DNA from 4 places in the Methylobacterium sp. FW102-HT35C08 genome. Region 3 is predicted to be linked to each of the others. Evidence: predicted binding sites of a transcription regulator. Region 3 holds the regulator's gene; each other region holds the start of a gene.
The links. The regulator PhoB, encoded in region 3, activates phosphate uptake and scavenging genes when phosphate is short. The targets are predictions, from matches to a motif close to TGTCATNNANCTGTCAT.

Region 1 (3,644 bases), 2.2 Mb from region 3:
CCTCGGCGATCATCTGGCCCTTGGTCAGGATCGCGATGTCCTCGAGCATCGCCTTGCGGCGGTCACCGAAGCCCGGCGCCTTGACGGCCGCGACCTTCAGGCCGCCGCGGAGCTTGTTGACCACCAGCGTGGCCAGAGCCTCGCCCTCGATGTCCTCGGCGATGATCAGGAGCGGCTTGCCGGTCTGGACCACGGCCTCAAGCACCGGCAGCATGGCCTGGAGCGAGGAGAGCTTCTTCTCGTGGATGAGGATGTAGGGGTCCTCAAGCTCGGCGACCATCTTCTCCGCGTTCGTGATGAAGTACGGGGAGAGGTAGCCACGGTCGAACTGCATGCCCTCGACGACGTCGAGCTCGGTCTCGGCGGTCTTCGCCTCCTCGACCGTGATCACGCCCTCGTTGCCCACCTTCTGCATGGCGTGGGCGATCATCTCGCCGATCTCCTTGTCGCCGTTGGCGGAGATCGTGCCGACCTGGGCGACCTCATCGGAGGTCGAGACCTTCTTGGCGCGCGCGATGATGTCCTTCACGGCGGCCTGGGTGGCGAGGTCGATGCCGCGCTTCAGGTCCATCGGGTTGATGCCGGCGGCGACGTACTTGGCGCCCTCGCGGACGATGGCCTGGGCCAGCACGGTCGCAGTGGTGGTGCCGTCACCCGCGATGTCGTTGGTCTTCGAGGCCACTTCGCGCACCATCTGGGCGCCCATGTTCTCGAACTTGTCGGCGAGCTCGATCTCCTTGGCGACCGTCACACCGTCCTTGGTGATGCGCGGGGCGCCGAAGCTCTTCTCGATTACGACGTTGCGGCCCTTCGGGCCCAGCGTCACCTTCACCGCGTCGGCGAGGATGTCGACGCCGCGCAGCATCTTATCGCGGGCGTCGGCGGAGAAACGAACGTCTTTCGCTGCCATGGTTTGCCTCTTGTCTGGTTGGGTTCTGCCCCAAGGCCTCAGGCGGCCTCAAAGGGCGGGGACGGATGGTCCGATCAGGCGGCGACGACGCCCATGATGTCGGATTCCTTCATGATCAGGAGGTCCTGACCGTCGATCTTGACCTCGGTGCCGGACCACTTGCCGAACAGGACGCGGTCGCCGGCCTTGACGTCGAGCGCGTTGACGCGGCCGGACTCGTCGCGGGCGCCGGGACCGACGGCGACAACCTCGCCCTCCTGCGGCTTCTCCTTGGCGGTGTCCGGGATGATGATGCCGCCCTTGGTCTTCTCTTCGCCTTCGATGCGACGGACGACCACGCGGTCGTGCAGCGGACGGAACTTCATGAGCTGCCCTCTTGCTTCAGGTCTAGAGTTGGCGTTGATGCGGCCGGCGGGACCGCTTGCGAACTCGACTGTTAGCACTCTGTCTCGGCGAGTGCCAAAGACGGCCGCGAGATAGGCCCGCTCCGGTTCCGAGTCAAGGCTGTCGCACCCCCGCGCGACGGTGCGATGACGCGCTTGCGGCTCTCTGTCTCCCACATGGATAACGCGCTCTCATGCTGAGCCTGCACGGACCTGAAGGCCCGGTGGCGCTGCAACCCGGCAGCCCGATCGCGCACAACACCGTGTGGCTCGACCTGAACGACCCGACGCCGGAGGAGGCCAAGGCCGTCGAGACCGCGACCGGCCTGCGCGTCCCGTCCCGCGCGGCGCTCTCGGAGGTCGAGACGTCGAGCCGCCTGCGGCGGGTGAAGGGCGGGCTCTCACTGTCGACGCCGATGATCACCTTCGAGCAGAGCGCGTCGCAGTTGAAGCCGCTGGGCTTCCTGCTGACCAAGGACCATCTCGTCACGATCCGTTTCCACGACCTCCGCGCCTTCGATTCCTCCGCGAAGCGCATCGCGGACGGCGACGGCAGCACGGCCCCGAGCGAGATCTTCCTCGTCGTCCTGGAGGAGCTGGTCGACAGCCTCGCGGACGCCCTCGAGGACATGGCGTCGGAACTCGATTCCCTCTCGACCCGGATCTTCGACTTCGACGTCCGCGGCGCAGACCGCCGCCGGCTGGAGAGCCCGCCGCCCCGCCGCCGCGACCTCGCCCTGCGCCGGATCCTGCGCGGCATCAGCAACCGCGGGAAGGTGCTGGGCAAGATTCGCGCGAGCCTGCTCGGGCTGGAGCGGATCGTCCCGTTCGTGTCGGCCGCCTGCGATGGGCTCGGCCTGCCCGAGGATGGGCGCTTCGATACGATCCGAAGGGACATCGAGTCCCTGGACGAGTTCGAGACCCGGCTCGCCGAGAACGTGCAATTCCTCCTCGACGCGGCTTTGGGCCTGATCAACATCGAGCAGAACAACGTCTTCCGGGTGCTGACGGTCGTCTCGGTGGTCGGTGTCCCGCCGACGCTGATCGCCTCGATGTACGGCATGAACTTCAAGCACATGCCGGAGCTGGAATGGGCCTACGGCTATCCCTACGCGCTCGGCCTGATCCTGCTCAGCGCGATCGCGCCGGTGATTTACTTCCGTCTCCGCGGCTGGTTCTGATATTGGCAAGTTCATTATAGTCAATATCAGATATTTCTATAGCAAATTTCGATTTTTAATGCGATGAAGGCGTGAAAACCATTTCGGCAGACCGTATCTTCCGCAGCATTCAGCGATGGCGATATCGCATTTGGACATCGATTAGCGCGTTGTTAACCGAACGGAAGCTATAGAGCCGTCCGGAGGAACCAATTGTGACCATGTTCAAGCGAGCAACGTACAGCGAGGCGCAGGCCAAGATCGAGGCGCTCGACCGGTCCTTGGCCATCATCGAGTTCGCGCTGGACGGCCGCGTGCTGCATGCGAACGAAAACTTCCTTAAGGTGATGAAGTACGCGCTCAATGATGTCGTCGGCAAGCATCACCGCATCTTCGTTGAAGACGCCTATGCCGCAACCGCCGAATATGCGGCGTTCTGGGACAGGCTGAAGGCCGGCCACTACGTGACCGGGGAATTTCCCCGGATCGATAAGGACGGTACCACGATCTGGCTCGAGGCGACCTACAACCCGATCCTCGACGCGAAGGGCCAGCCGGTGAAGGTGGTCAAGTTCGCCTCCGACATCTCGGCGAAGAAGAAGGAGATTACCCGCCTCCTGACGATGATCGACAATGTGCCGGTTGCGGTCATGACCGCCGACATGACCGACGATTTCAAGATCGATTACCTGAACGCCACGTCGCGCAAGACCCTGTCGACGATCGAGCAGCACCTGCCGATCAAGGTCGACGCGATGCTCGGCAGTTCGTTCGACGTCTTCCACAAGAACCCGCACCACCAGCGCACCATGCTGGCCGATGCCAGCCGGCTGCCGCACACCACCAAGATCAAGGTCGGGCCGGAGACGCTCAACCTGCAGGTCACGGCGGTGAACGACGAGAAGGGCCGCTACCTCGGGCCGATGCTGACCTGGGCCGTCGTCACCGCGCAGGTGAACATGGAGACCGAGGTCAAGCGGGTCGTCGAGGCGGTCGGATCCGCGATCCAGGAGATGCAGAGTTCCGCCGAGGGGCTGATGCAATCGGCCGAGTCCGCGCGGCACAAGGCGTCGTCGGTGGCCGCCAATTCCGAGCAGATGAACGGCGCGATTCAGGAGATCTCCGGGCAGGTCGGCCGGGTCTCGGAGCGCGCGCAACAGATCGCCGTCCAGGCTGAGACCACCGACGCGA
Region 2 (3,644 bases), 3.3 Mb from region 3:
ACAGCGGCCGGGGCAGTCCGACGAGGTCCGCCGGCAGCGTCGCGCCGGGCTCGGCGGGCCGGAACCGCGCGGTGTCGACGCCGCGGGTCCAGCGCATCAGCCGGCCGAAGCCCCTTGCCGCCAGCTCGCCCTGCAGCGAGGCGGTGCTGACCATCGTGCCCCGGGCGGCGCCGTGGAAGCGGCGCAGATAGGCGTAGGACCAAGCCTCCGGCACGGGGGCCCGGGCTGCAAGGTACTCGGGGAAGCGCGTGTGGTAGCTCGTGGTGAAGGGCAGCGCATGGGCGAGGCAGTAGCGCCGCGCCGCCAGGCCCACGGGGCCTTCAGTCGCGATGTGGACGTGGGTCGGCCGCTCCGCGTTCCAGCGCGCGGCCACCCGCTCCCGCCCGGCATAGGCGAGGCGGATCTCCGGATAGCCCGGCAGCGGCAGCGAGCGGAAATCCGCCACCGTCAGCAAAGCGGTCTCGAAGCCGTGCTCCGGCGCGCGCCACACCATCTGCTCCAGGGAGCGCACCACGCCGTTCACCTGCGGGTGCCAGGCATCGCTGGCGATGAGGAGCTTCACGGGCGGTGACCTCACGCCACCGCGCGCCGGCCCGGCAGCGTGTCCGGGACGCTCTCGGCCCTGCGGGCCCGCAGGACGCTCGGATAGTGCAGCACCTCGATGCGGCCGTCATAGTGCTCGACTAGGCCGGTGCAGGATTCGACCCAGTCGCCGGTGTTGAGGTAGCGCAGATCGCCGATCGGCCGGTCGGCCGCATGGTGGATGTGGCCGCAGATCACGCCGTCGGCGCCCTGCCGGCGCGCCTCGTCGGCCAGGATCGTCTCGAAGCGGCCGATGAAGCTGACGGCGTTCTTCACGCGCAGCTTCGCCCAGGCGGAGAGCGACCAGTAGGACAGGCCGAGTCGCCGCCGCGCCTTGTTGATCACGGTGTTGAGGGACAAAGCCAGCGTGTAGGCGCCGTCGCCGAGATGGGCGAGCCAGCGCGAGTGGCGCACCACCATGTCGAACTGGTCGCCGTGGATCACGAGGTAGCGCCGGCCGTCGGCCGCCTCGTGGATCGCGGTCTCCGCCAGCTCGATCCCGCCAAAATTGGTGCCGACATAGTCGCGCAGGAACTCGTCGTGGTTGCCCGGCAGGTAGACGATGCGGGTCCCCTTGCGGACCTTGCGCAGCAGCTTCTGCACGACATCGTTGTGCTCCTGCGGCCAGTACCATCCGGAGCGCAGCTGCCAGCCATCCACGATGTCGCCGACGAGGTAGATCGTATCGGCGTCGTAATCCTTCAGGAACGACAGCAGCAGCCCGGCCTGGCAGCCGCGCGTGCCGAGATGCAGGTCGGACAGGAACAGCGTCCGAACCCGGACCGGCATCTCCTCAACCTCGGCCACGGCACCCTCTCCCGGCGGCTGTACGGTGTCGGGATCCAGAGCGCGATCGCATCTCAGTTTGATGACGCGGGTCCTGGGCCGCGGAGACGGATCGGATGCGGCGCGGCGAAGCCTCTCAACCGGAGATCGTCTTCGTTGCGCCGCACAAAAAATTTTTTTGCCAAGTTCCGGAAGTTTTTCCGGTTTTCCTTTCCGGCCCTGCCGCCTCATAATGCCAAGAACCGGCGGCTCGGCACGAGCTCGGCCGGACCTTGACAGGAAGGCGGCGAGGACGGCCCTGAGGCCGTTGGACGGGACGGCATTTCGGAGGCGACCGGCGCGCGGGGGCGTGCCGCGACGCGAGCGGCGTGAGGCCGCCTGCCGCTCCGCTGAGGCCCCCCGATCACGGCAGAGGATGGCGTTCGAGGGGGTGCGGCGCGAGCCGCTTTCGACGGCGCCGGACCGACTCCCTGAGGACGCTTGAACAACCCGGCGCGGGTTCACGCTCGCCCACAATGGACTTTTCGGAGGAAACATCATGGCCGCAACCCGGCGCCCCGGTCGCAACCACCTCTTCATCCCGGGTCCCACCAACATCCCGGAGCGCGTCCTGCGCGCCATGCACGTGCAGTCCGAGGATCACCGCTCGCCGAGCTTTCCCGAGCTGGTGAAGCCGCTCCTGCAGGACTCCAAGATGGTGTTCGGCTCGACCAACGGGACGGTCATCCTGTTCCCGTCCTCGGGCACCGGCATCTGGGAATCGGCCCTGTCCAACACCCTCTGCCGCGGCGACAAGGTGCTCACCGCCCGCTACGGCCAGTTCAGCCACCTGTGGGTCGACATGGCCCAGCGCCTCGGCCTCGACGTCATCGTCCAGGACGAGGAGTGGGGCGCCGGCGCCGATCCGCAGAAGATCGAGGAGGCGCTCCGGGCCGACAAGGATCACGCCATCAAGGCCGTGATGGTCGTCCACAACGAGACGGCCACGGGCGTCACCAGCGATATCGGCGCGGTCCGCAAGGCGATCGACGCCGCCGGCCACCCGGCGCTGCTGTTCGTGGACGGCATCTCGTCGATCGGCTCGCTGCCGTTCTACATGGACGACTGGAAGGTCGATTGCGCCATCGCGGGCTCGCAGAAGGGCTTCATGCTGCCGGCCGGCCTCGGCCTGATCTGCATCAGCCCGAAGGCGCTCAAGATCGCCGAGGGCGGCACCGGCCGCAACGACCGGCTCGGCCACGCCTACTTCGCCTGGAAGGACCAACTGGCCGCCAACGCCACCGGCTACTTCCCCTACACCCCCGTCCTGCCGCTGCTCTACGGCCTGCGCGAGGCCCTGGCGATCGTGAAGGAGGAGGGGCTGGAGAACGTCTACCACCGCCATCACGTGCTCGGCGAGGCGACCCGTCAGGCCGTGGCGGCCTGGGGGCTCAAGCCCTGCGCCAAGGAGCCGAAGTGGAACTCCGACACGGTCACGGCGATCGTGGTGCCGGAGGGCGCCGACGCCGCCAAGGTGATCACCCACGCCTACGAGCGCTACAACCTCTCGCTGGGCGCAGGCCTCTCCAAAGTTGCCGGCAAGGTGTTCCGCATCGGTCACCTGGGCGACCTGAACGAGCTGTCGCTGCTGGGCGCCATCGCGGGCGCCGAGATGGCCATGCTCGATTGCGGCATCAAGGTCACGCCGGGCTCGGGCGTCGCCGCCGCTTCCAGCTACCTGCGCGAGAATCCGCTGCATAAGGCGTGATCGGCGCACGCGATCGGGGCGGGACCGGGTTGCCGGGCCCGCCCCGACGCGCAAGTAAGACCAAGACTATCGAGGAAACCGCCCGTCGTCCGAGAGGGGTCCTATGACCAAGAAGATCGTGTTCCTGGATCGTGAATCCCTCGATGCCAGGGTCCGACCGTTCAACTTCCCCCACGAATACGTCGAGCACGAGTCGACCTGGACGCCGGAAGAGATCGTGTCCCGCCTCCAGGGGGCGGAGATCGCGCTGATCAACAAGGTCCCGATGCGGGCCGAGACGCTGAAGCAGCTGCCCGACCTGAAGCTGATCGCGGTGGCCGCCACCGGCACCGACGTGGTCGACAAGGCCCAGGCCAAACAGCAGGGCATTACCGTCGTCAACATCCGCAACTACGCGTTCAACACCGTGCCGGAGCACGTGGTCGGTCTGATGTTCGCCCTGCGCCGGGCGATCGTGCCCTACGCCAACTCGGTGCGGCGCGGCGATTGGGCGAAGTCCAAGCAGTTCTGCTACTTCGACTACCCGATC
Region 3 (3,644 bases):
GGGCCGCCCTGCCCGTCCCGCCGCTCTGGCCGCTGCATCTCGCAAGTCAGGGCGACACGCTGCGGCTCGATTTCGCAGCAACCGGCCTCAAGCCGGATGCTGTCCGGAACGCCGCGTTCTTCCCCTATTCCGAGACGGCGATCGACAACGCCGCCGCGCAGGTGATGTCGGTCGATGAGGCCGGCCTGCACCTCACCCTCGCCCGCAGCAGCCCGACCGAGCCGGCGCCCGCCGCGCTGCCGGGCGTCCTCACCCTCGAGGAGGTCACCGATGCTGGTCCCCGCCGGCTCGCCTTCGCGTATGGCGACGAGCCGGTCTTGCCGACGGCGGCTCCGGCCACGACGCTGGAAGCGCCCGCGGCACGGGCGATCGCGCCCGATTTCGACGCGCTGACGCTCGCGACCGCGGCGGCCTTCGCGTTCCTCGGCGGCCTGATCCTCAACTTGATGCCGTGCGTCTTCCCGGTCCTGTCGATCAAGGTTCTCGGCCTGATCCGGCATGCCGGCGAGAGCCCGGGCCGGCTGCGTCTCCACGGCCTGGCCTACACGGCGGGCGTGCTGGCGAGCTTCCTGGGCCTCGCAGCGCTGCTGATCGCCCTGAAGGGTGGCGGGGCGGCGATCGGCTGGGGCTTTCAGCTGCAATCGCCGGACGTGGTGGCGGGGCTGGCCTATCTGTTGTTCGCGATGGGCCTCAGCCTGTCGGGCGTCGTCCATGTCGGCGGCCGGCTTGCCGGCCTCGGAGACGGCCTCGCCCGGCGCGCGGGCCTGAGCGGCTCGTTCTTCACGGGCGTGCTCGCGACGCTCGTGGCTACGCCCTGCACGGCGCCGTTCATGGGCTCGGCGGTGGGCTTCGCGCTGACCCAGAGCGCCGGCGTGGCGCTCGCGGTGTTCGCGAGCCTCGGCCTCGGTCTCGCCCTGCCCTTCCTCGCGCTGACACTCTGGCCGCCGGCCCTGCGGGCGCTGCCGCGGCCCGGCGCCTGGATGGAGGTTCTCAAGCAGATCCTGGCCTTCCCTGTCTACGCAACGGTGGCGTGGCTGGTCTGGGTGCTGGCGCAGCAGGTCGATCCGCGCGGGCTGCTGGCGGCGCTGATCGGGCTGGTTCTGGTCGGCTTCGCCGCCTGGGCCTGGGAGCGCGGACGCGCCGCCGCGCCCCGCACCGGTCGGATCGCCCAGGCCGCCGCAATCCTGGCGATCGTCGCCGTCGGGGCCCTCGCCGTGACCCTCCCGCAGCAGCGCATGCTCCCGTCGGCGCAGGCCGCTGCCGACGGGATCGAGCCGTTCACGCAGGCGCGCCTCGACTCGCTGGTAAGCGCCCGCCGCCCGGTCTTCATCGATATGACGGCGGCGTGGTGCATCACCTGCGCGGTGAACGAGGCGACCTCGCTCAACACCAAAGCCGTGCGGGCGGCGATGGCGGAGCGCGGCGTGACCTACATGAAGGGCGACTGGACCAACCAGAATCCCGAGATCACCCGCCTGCTGGAGAAGTACGGGCGCAGCGGCGTGCCGCTCTACCTGCTTTATGCCGGGACCGGGGAGCCCCAGGTGCTGCCGCAGATCCTGACCGAGGGAACGGTTCTGGCGGCGCTGGACGCGGTCCCGACCGCGTCCGGCCGGAGCGCGGCGCTGGCCCGCTGAGCCTTTCCGGGGTCCGAGCCCCTAGGGCATCGATGCGCTCGGTCGCAGTCTTCGCGAGCGGAGTGAAGCAATCCAGCAGCGCCACGCCAACCGGCCGCGCGCCGCCCCGGGACACGTCGCTGAACGCGTGACGACGGCGCGCCGGACCGAAGTTCCTTTCGGACAGCCCGTGCGGCCGCCTCACGCCTCCAGCGAGAAGGTCTCGTCGAAGGCGTAGCCCGAGCCGCGGACCGTGCGGATCGGATCGGCCTGGCGCGGGCCGTTCAGCGCCTTGCGCAGGCGCCCGACATGCACGTCCACCGTGCGCTCGTCGATGTAGACGTCGTGGCCCCAGACCCCGTCGAGGAGCTGCTCGCGGGAGAAGACCCGGCCCGGGGCCAGCATCAGGAATTCCAGCAGCCGGAACTCGGTCGGGCCGAGATGCAGCTCCTCGCCGCCGCGGCGGACGCGGTGGCCGGTGCGGTCGAGTTCGAGATCGCCGGCGGCCAGCCGGTCCGAGCTGTGGGCAGGCTTGGCCCGGCGCAGCAGCGCGCGGATCCGGGCCAGCAGCTCCGGCACGGAGAACGGCTTGACGATGTAGTCGTCGGCGCCTGTGCCGAGACCGCGAATCCGGTCGCCCTCCTCGCCGCGGGCGGTGAGCATGATCACCGGCAGCCGCTCGGTCTCCCGGCGCGCCCGGATCCGGCGGCAGAGCTCGATCCCCGAGAGGCCGGGCAGCATCCAGTCGAGCAGGACGAGATCGGGAATCCGCTCGGCCAGGAGCAGCTCCGCATCGTCGCCGCGGGCCGCCGCGTCGACGAGGAAGCCCTCGGCCTCAAGGTTGTAGCGCAGCAGCGTGGTCAGCGCCTCCTCGTCCTCGACGATCAGGACTTGCATGCTCACGTTCGAAGACCCGTTCCCGAGGCGGCGCCACACAGCCTGCCGACACCCCGACGCGCATCGGAGCGGACGTGCAGGCGGAGGGTGCGGGAGGCGCCGCTCAGCCTCAACCCGCACCCTCCGATTCTCCGACCGCGCCCCACAGGAGAGAGCGCAGGCCGGCGCGTGAAATCAGGCCGGCCCGCCTACGGAGCCTGCACCCCGTCCACGGTCGCGTAGTTCGACGCGTCGTTTTTCGGCCGGTCGCCCGCCAGCGTCTCGCCGGTGGCGAGGTAGTGGATCGTCTCGGCGATGTTGGTGGTGTGGTCGCCGATCCGCTCGACGTTCTTGGCGCAGAACAGCAGATGCGTGCAGAACGAGATGTTGCGCGGATCCTCCATCATGTAGGTCAGGAGTTCGCGGAACAGGGAATTGTACAGGGCGTCGATCTCGCCGTCGCGCTCCCAGACATCGTGGGCCGCCTGGACGTCGCGGCTCGCATAGGCGTCGAGCACGTCCTTGAGCTGACCCTCGGCGAGGTCGCTCATGTGGCGGACGCCGAGCACGATCTTCTGGGCCGGCGCCTGGTCGGAGATCGCCACCACCCGCTTGGCGACGTTCTTCGCGAGATCGCCGATCCGCTCGAGATCGCCGGAGACGCGGATCGCCGAGATGGTCTCGCGCAGGTCGATGGCCAGGGGCTGGCGCCGGGCGATCAGCAGGACCGCGCGCTCTTCGATGTCCCGCTGCAGCGCGTCGAGGCGCTTGTCGGCGAGGATCACCGCCTGGGCGAGCGTGTCGTCCCGGCGCACGAGGGCGTCGGTCGCCTCAGCGGTCATCTTCTCGGCCACGCCGCCCATCTCCGAGATCGAGCGACGCAGGTTCTCCAGGTCGGTGTCGTAGGAGGTGACGATATGGCCGGGCATGGCGGATCCTTCGATGGGGTCCCGGGGACGGCCCTCCGGGAGGCTTGCGGGATCCGCCGGCGCGCTGGAGACGCGATGCGGCGGTCCCGGGACCGGAGCGGCCCGGCAGACTAGCCGAACCGGCCGGTGATGTAGTCCTGCGTGCGGCGTTCCGTCGGGTTCATGAACATCCGGTTGGTCGGACCGAACTCGACGAGCTGTCCCAGATACATGAAGGCGGTGA
Region 4 (3,644 bases), 4.9 Mb from region 3:
AGGCCTCGATCCAGCGCGACGGCCTGATCAGCTTCATCGACGGCCGCTCGTATAAGACGATGAAGCGCCACCTGACGGCGAACGGCCTGACGCCCGAGCGCTACCGGGCCAAGTACGGCCTGCCGGCCGATTACCCGATGGTCGCCCCGGGCTACGCCGCCAGGCGGTCGGAGATTGCCCGGGCGATCCAGCTCGGACAGAAGGCCGGCTGAGCCATGGCGTCCGGCCTTTCGCAGGCTCCGGACCGGTCGCCGGAACCGCGTCCGGACACGGCGCGGTCTCGGGACGCCCTGGAGCGCGTTGCCCGGACGCTCGGCGTCCCGGTCACGACCTTCTTCCCGGACGAGGACCGTCCGGACGCGGCGATCGCGCAGGCGGCCGACCTCGTCTCCGCCTTCGTGGCAATCGAGAACCCGGCCGCGCGCCGGACCTGCCTGGCCTTCGTGCGGGCCATGTCGAGTTCCTGAGGAGTCGGGGGGCACCTCAGGAGGCTGGGTCGGAGACTGTTCGTTCCGTTGCGCGGGGCGGCTGCGGTCACCGGCCCAGCCACGCGTCAGAACAGGTGGCGCAGGAGGAAGAACAAGAGCGCCGCGAGCGTGATCGCCGCCGGCAGGGTCAGGATCCAGGCCAGCGCCATGTTGCGCACCGTCGACGTCTGGAGCCCGGAGCCGTTGGCGGCCATCGTGCCGGCCACGCCCGAGGACAGGATATGTGTGGTCGAGACCGGCAGGCCGTAGAGCTCGGCCAGCCCGATCGTGCCGGCGGCCACGATCTCGGCCGAGGCGCCCTGGGCGTAGGTGAGATGGGTCTTGCCGATCTTCTCGCCCACCGTCACGACGATGCGCTTCCAGCCGACCATGGTGCCAAGCCCGAGGGCGAGGGCGACGCAGACCTTCACCCAGCCCGGGATGTAGCGGGTGCCGTCGTTGAGCAGGCTGGAATAGCGTTTCAGCGTCGCCTTGTCGGTCTCGGAGAGGTCGGCCCCGGTGCCCGGCAGCAGCCGCACCGCGTCGGCGGCGAGGTACATGTCGCTGCGCAGGTTCTGCGTCTGGGCGGCCGGCACGGTCCGGATCGCCCCGTAACTCTTCACGCTTGCGGCGATGTCGTTCGAGAGCGCCGCGAGCGCGGCATAGACCGGCGGCTGGTCGAGCGCCTTCGTCTTCAACGCCTCCGTCACCGTCCGGCGCGCCGCGGCGGCGTCCGGCGCCGGTGCGCCGGGGGCGCGGGCGGAGAAGACCTGGCTCGCCGCCGTCGAGCTCTGCACGAAGGCCGGAGTCGTGTCGTCCGCCATGGTGCGGTTCAGCGCGTAGGCGGTCGGGGCGGCGCCGATCAGGATCAGCATGATCAGGCCCATGCCCTTCTGCCCGTCATTGCCGCCGTGGAAGAAGGAGACCAGCGTGCAGGTCAGGATCAGCAGGCCGCGGATCCACAGGGGCGGGGGCGTATCGCCCTTCGGCGCCTCGTAGAGGTCCTTGCGGCGCACGGCGAACTTGAGCGCGAGCAGCAGCAGGGCCGCCAGCACGAAGCCGCAGACGGGCGAGAACAGCAGCGCCTTGAACACGTTGAGCGCCTGAGTCCAGTCGACCCCGGAGGTGCCGTCGCCGCCGTTCATCAGCTGGTTGGCGAGGCCGACGCCGAGCACCGAGCCGATCAGCGCGTGGGACGAGGAGTTCGGCAGGCCGAAGGCCCAGGTCCCCAGATTCCAGATGATCGCGGCCAGCAGCAGCGCGAAGATCATCGCGTAGCCGGCATGGGAGCCGACATTCAGGATCAGCTCCACCGGAAGCAGGGTGACGATGGCGTAGGCCACCGCCCCGGAGGAGAGCATCACCCCGAGGAAGTTGAAGAAGCCCGACCAGATCACCGCCACGAGCGGCGGCAGCGAGTGCGTGTAGATCACCGTGGCGACCGCGTTGGCGGTGTCGTGGAAGCCGTTCACGAACTCGAAGCCGAGCGCGATCAGCAGCGCGAGCCCGAGCAGCGCGAAGGCGCCGTAGGCCAGCGGCGCCTCGCCGACCGCGTTCATGTCGGCGATCAGGCTCACGACGGCGTAGGAGAGCCCCGCCACCAGCACGAGCAGGAAGGCGACGAGGCCGCCCAGATGCATCCCGTGATCGAGGCGCGGGCCGCCCTCGGGCCTGCCTCGCGCGGCGCCCGACGGTATCACGGCGGAATCGGACATGCAGCCTCGCGCGAAATCATTTTTGGTGGTGAGCCGGGATTAAAATGCGCGCGTGACGGCCCGGTGACACAGCGCCCGTGACCGGTCGTGGAGACCGTATCCGATCAGCTGGGACCTTAGGATCAACGCGGGCGTCTCCGCCTAGCCTGTCTTCACCGCCGAAGATCCGGTCGCCGATCGATGAACGACGCGCCCGGGCCGGGTGACCGGCCGCTCCGACAGTCGCCTCGCCGTCAGGCGGCTGTCACACGCCTGACGCGATCGGGCCGCTAGCGACCGGGCCGCGCACGAGCGAACGAGAGATCCGCATGATTGACGCCACGGTGCCGGCCCTGTCGTTCGGCGCGCTCCTGGCCCTCATCCAGATCGGCAGCATCGCCATCGCGGGGCGACGCCTCGGGCAGGTGCACGGCCCGTCGCGGTTTCCGGCAGGCGCGCCCGTCTCGCTGATCCGCCCGCTTCACGGGCTGGAATCCTACAGCGAGGAGATGCTGATCCGGAGCTTCCGCCTCGATTATCCGGCCTACGAGCTGATCTTCTGCGTGGCCGATCCGGGCGATCCGATCGTGCCGATGGTGGAGCGCCTGATCGCCGCCCACCCGCAGGTGCCCGCCCGCCTGATCCTCGGCGATGAGCGGATCAGCGAGAACCCGAAGCTGAACAACTGCCTGCGCGGCTGGCACGCCGCCGCCCACGACTGGGTTGTCCTGGCCGATTCCAACGTGGCCATGCCGCCGGACTACCTGCAGCGCCTCCAGGCGGCGTGGCGCGCCGATACCGGCCTGGTCTGCTCCACCCCCGCCGGGGCGCGCCCGGGCAGCTTCATGGCCGAGGTGGAATGCGCCTTCCTCAACACCCTGCAGGCGCGCTGGCAATACGCCGCCGAGGCCTTTGGGCTGGGCTTCGCGCAGGGCAAGAGCATGCTCTGGCACAAGCCGTTCCTGGACCAGCGGGGCGGCCTTCAGGCGCTGGCCGCCGAAATCGCCGAGGACGCGGCCGCCACCAAGCTGGTGCGCGCGGCCGGCAAGCGCGTCCACCTCGTGGCGAGCCCGTTCGAGCAGCCGTTGGGCCCGCGCGGCTTCCGGGAGGTCTGGTCCCGGCAGCTCCGCTGGGCGCGCCTGCGCCGCGTGACCTTCCCGCTGTTCTTCGCGCCCGAGATCGGCAGCGGCGTCCTGCTGCCGGCGCTCCTCGTCGCCCTCTGGGCCGGCAGCCTCGCGGGCCTTGCCGGCGCTGCCGGCCTCGCCGCCCTGTGCTATGGCGCCGAGCACCGGCTCGCGCTCCGCGCGGGCTGGCACCGTTCGCCCCGCATGCTGGCGGCCTTCCTGGTGCGCGACGCCCTGATCCCGGCAATCTGGCTCGGCGCCTGGGTCCAGAGCGCCATCGTGTGGCGCGGCAACGCCATGGACGTGCGCCCGCGGCGGGCCGCCGAGGCGCGCAGCTACGCGCCGACGGCCTGACGGCG

Region 1: AC3WSN_RS12845 (CorA family divalent cation transporter) is a predicted target of PhoB. The motif match lies at 1,430-1,446, and genes of this name have one in related genera.
Region 2: AC3WSN_RS18460 (UDP-2,3-diacylglucosamine diphosphatase) is a predicted target of PhoB. The motif match lies at 1,440-1,456, and genes of this name have one in related genera.
Region 4: AC3WSN_RS25830 (inorganic phosphate transporter) is a predicted target of PhoB. The motif match lies at 2,235-2,251, and genes of this name have one in related genera.

What each region holds. Positions count from the first base shown of each region.
Region 1 is NZ_JBYTCL010000002.1:2,698,775-2,702,418, reverse strand. Features, by position in the region: gene groL (chaperonin GroEL) at 1-910, opposite strand, end outside; gene groES (co-chaperone GroES) at 985-1,275, opposite strand; gene AC3WSN_RS12845 (CorA family divalent cation transporter) at 1,488-2,474, shown strand; gene AC3WSN_RS12840 (methyl-accepting chemotaxis protein) at 2,675-3,644, shown strand, end outside.
Region 2 is NZ_JBYTCL010000002.1:3,880,822-3,884,465, reverse strand. Features, by position in the region: gene AC3WSN_RS18465 (glycosyltransferase family 4 protein) at 1-562, opposite strand, end outside; gene AC3WSN_RS18460 (UDP-2,3-diacylglucosamine diphosphatase) at 574-1,389, opposite strand; gene AC3WSN_RS18455 (aminotransferase class V-fold PLP-dependent enzyme) at 1,907-3,115, shown strand; gene AC3WSN_RS18450 (D-2-hydroxyacid dehydrogenase) at 3,219-3,644, shown strand, end outside.
Region 3 is NZ_JBYTCL010000002.1:534,346-537,989, reverse strand. Features, by position in the region: gene AC3WSN_RS02640 (protein-disulfide reductase DsbD family protein) at 1-1,637, shown strand, start outside; gene phoB (phosphate regulon transcriptional regulator PhoB) at 1,818-2,513, opposite strand; gene phoU (phosphate signaling complex protein PhoU) at 2,702-3,421, opposite strand; gene pstB (phosphate ABC transporter ATP-binding protein PstB) at 3,532-3,644, opposite strand, start outside.
Region 4 is NZ_JBYTCL010000002.1:5,399,667-5,403,310, forward strand. Features, by position in the region: gene AC3WSN_RS25820 (Ros/MucR family transcriptional regulator) at 1-212, shown strand, start outside; gene AC3WSN_RS25825 (hypothetical protein) at 216-467, shown strand; gene AC3WSN_RS25830 (inorganic phosphate transporter) at 554-2,182, opposite strand; gene AC3WSN_RS25835 (ceramide glucosyltransferase) at 2,491-3,639, shown strand.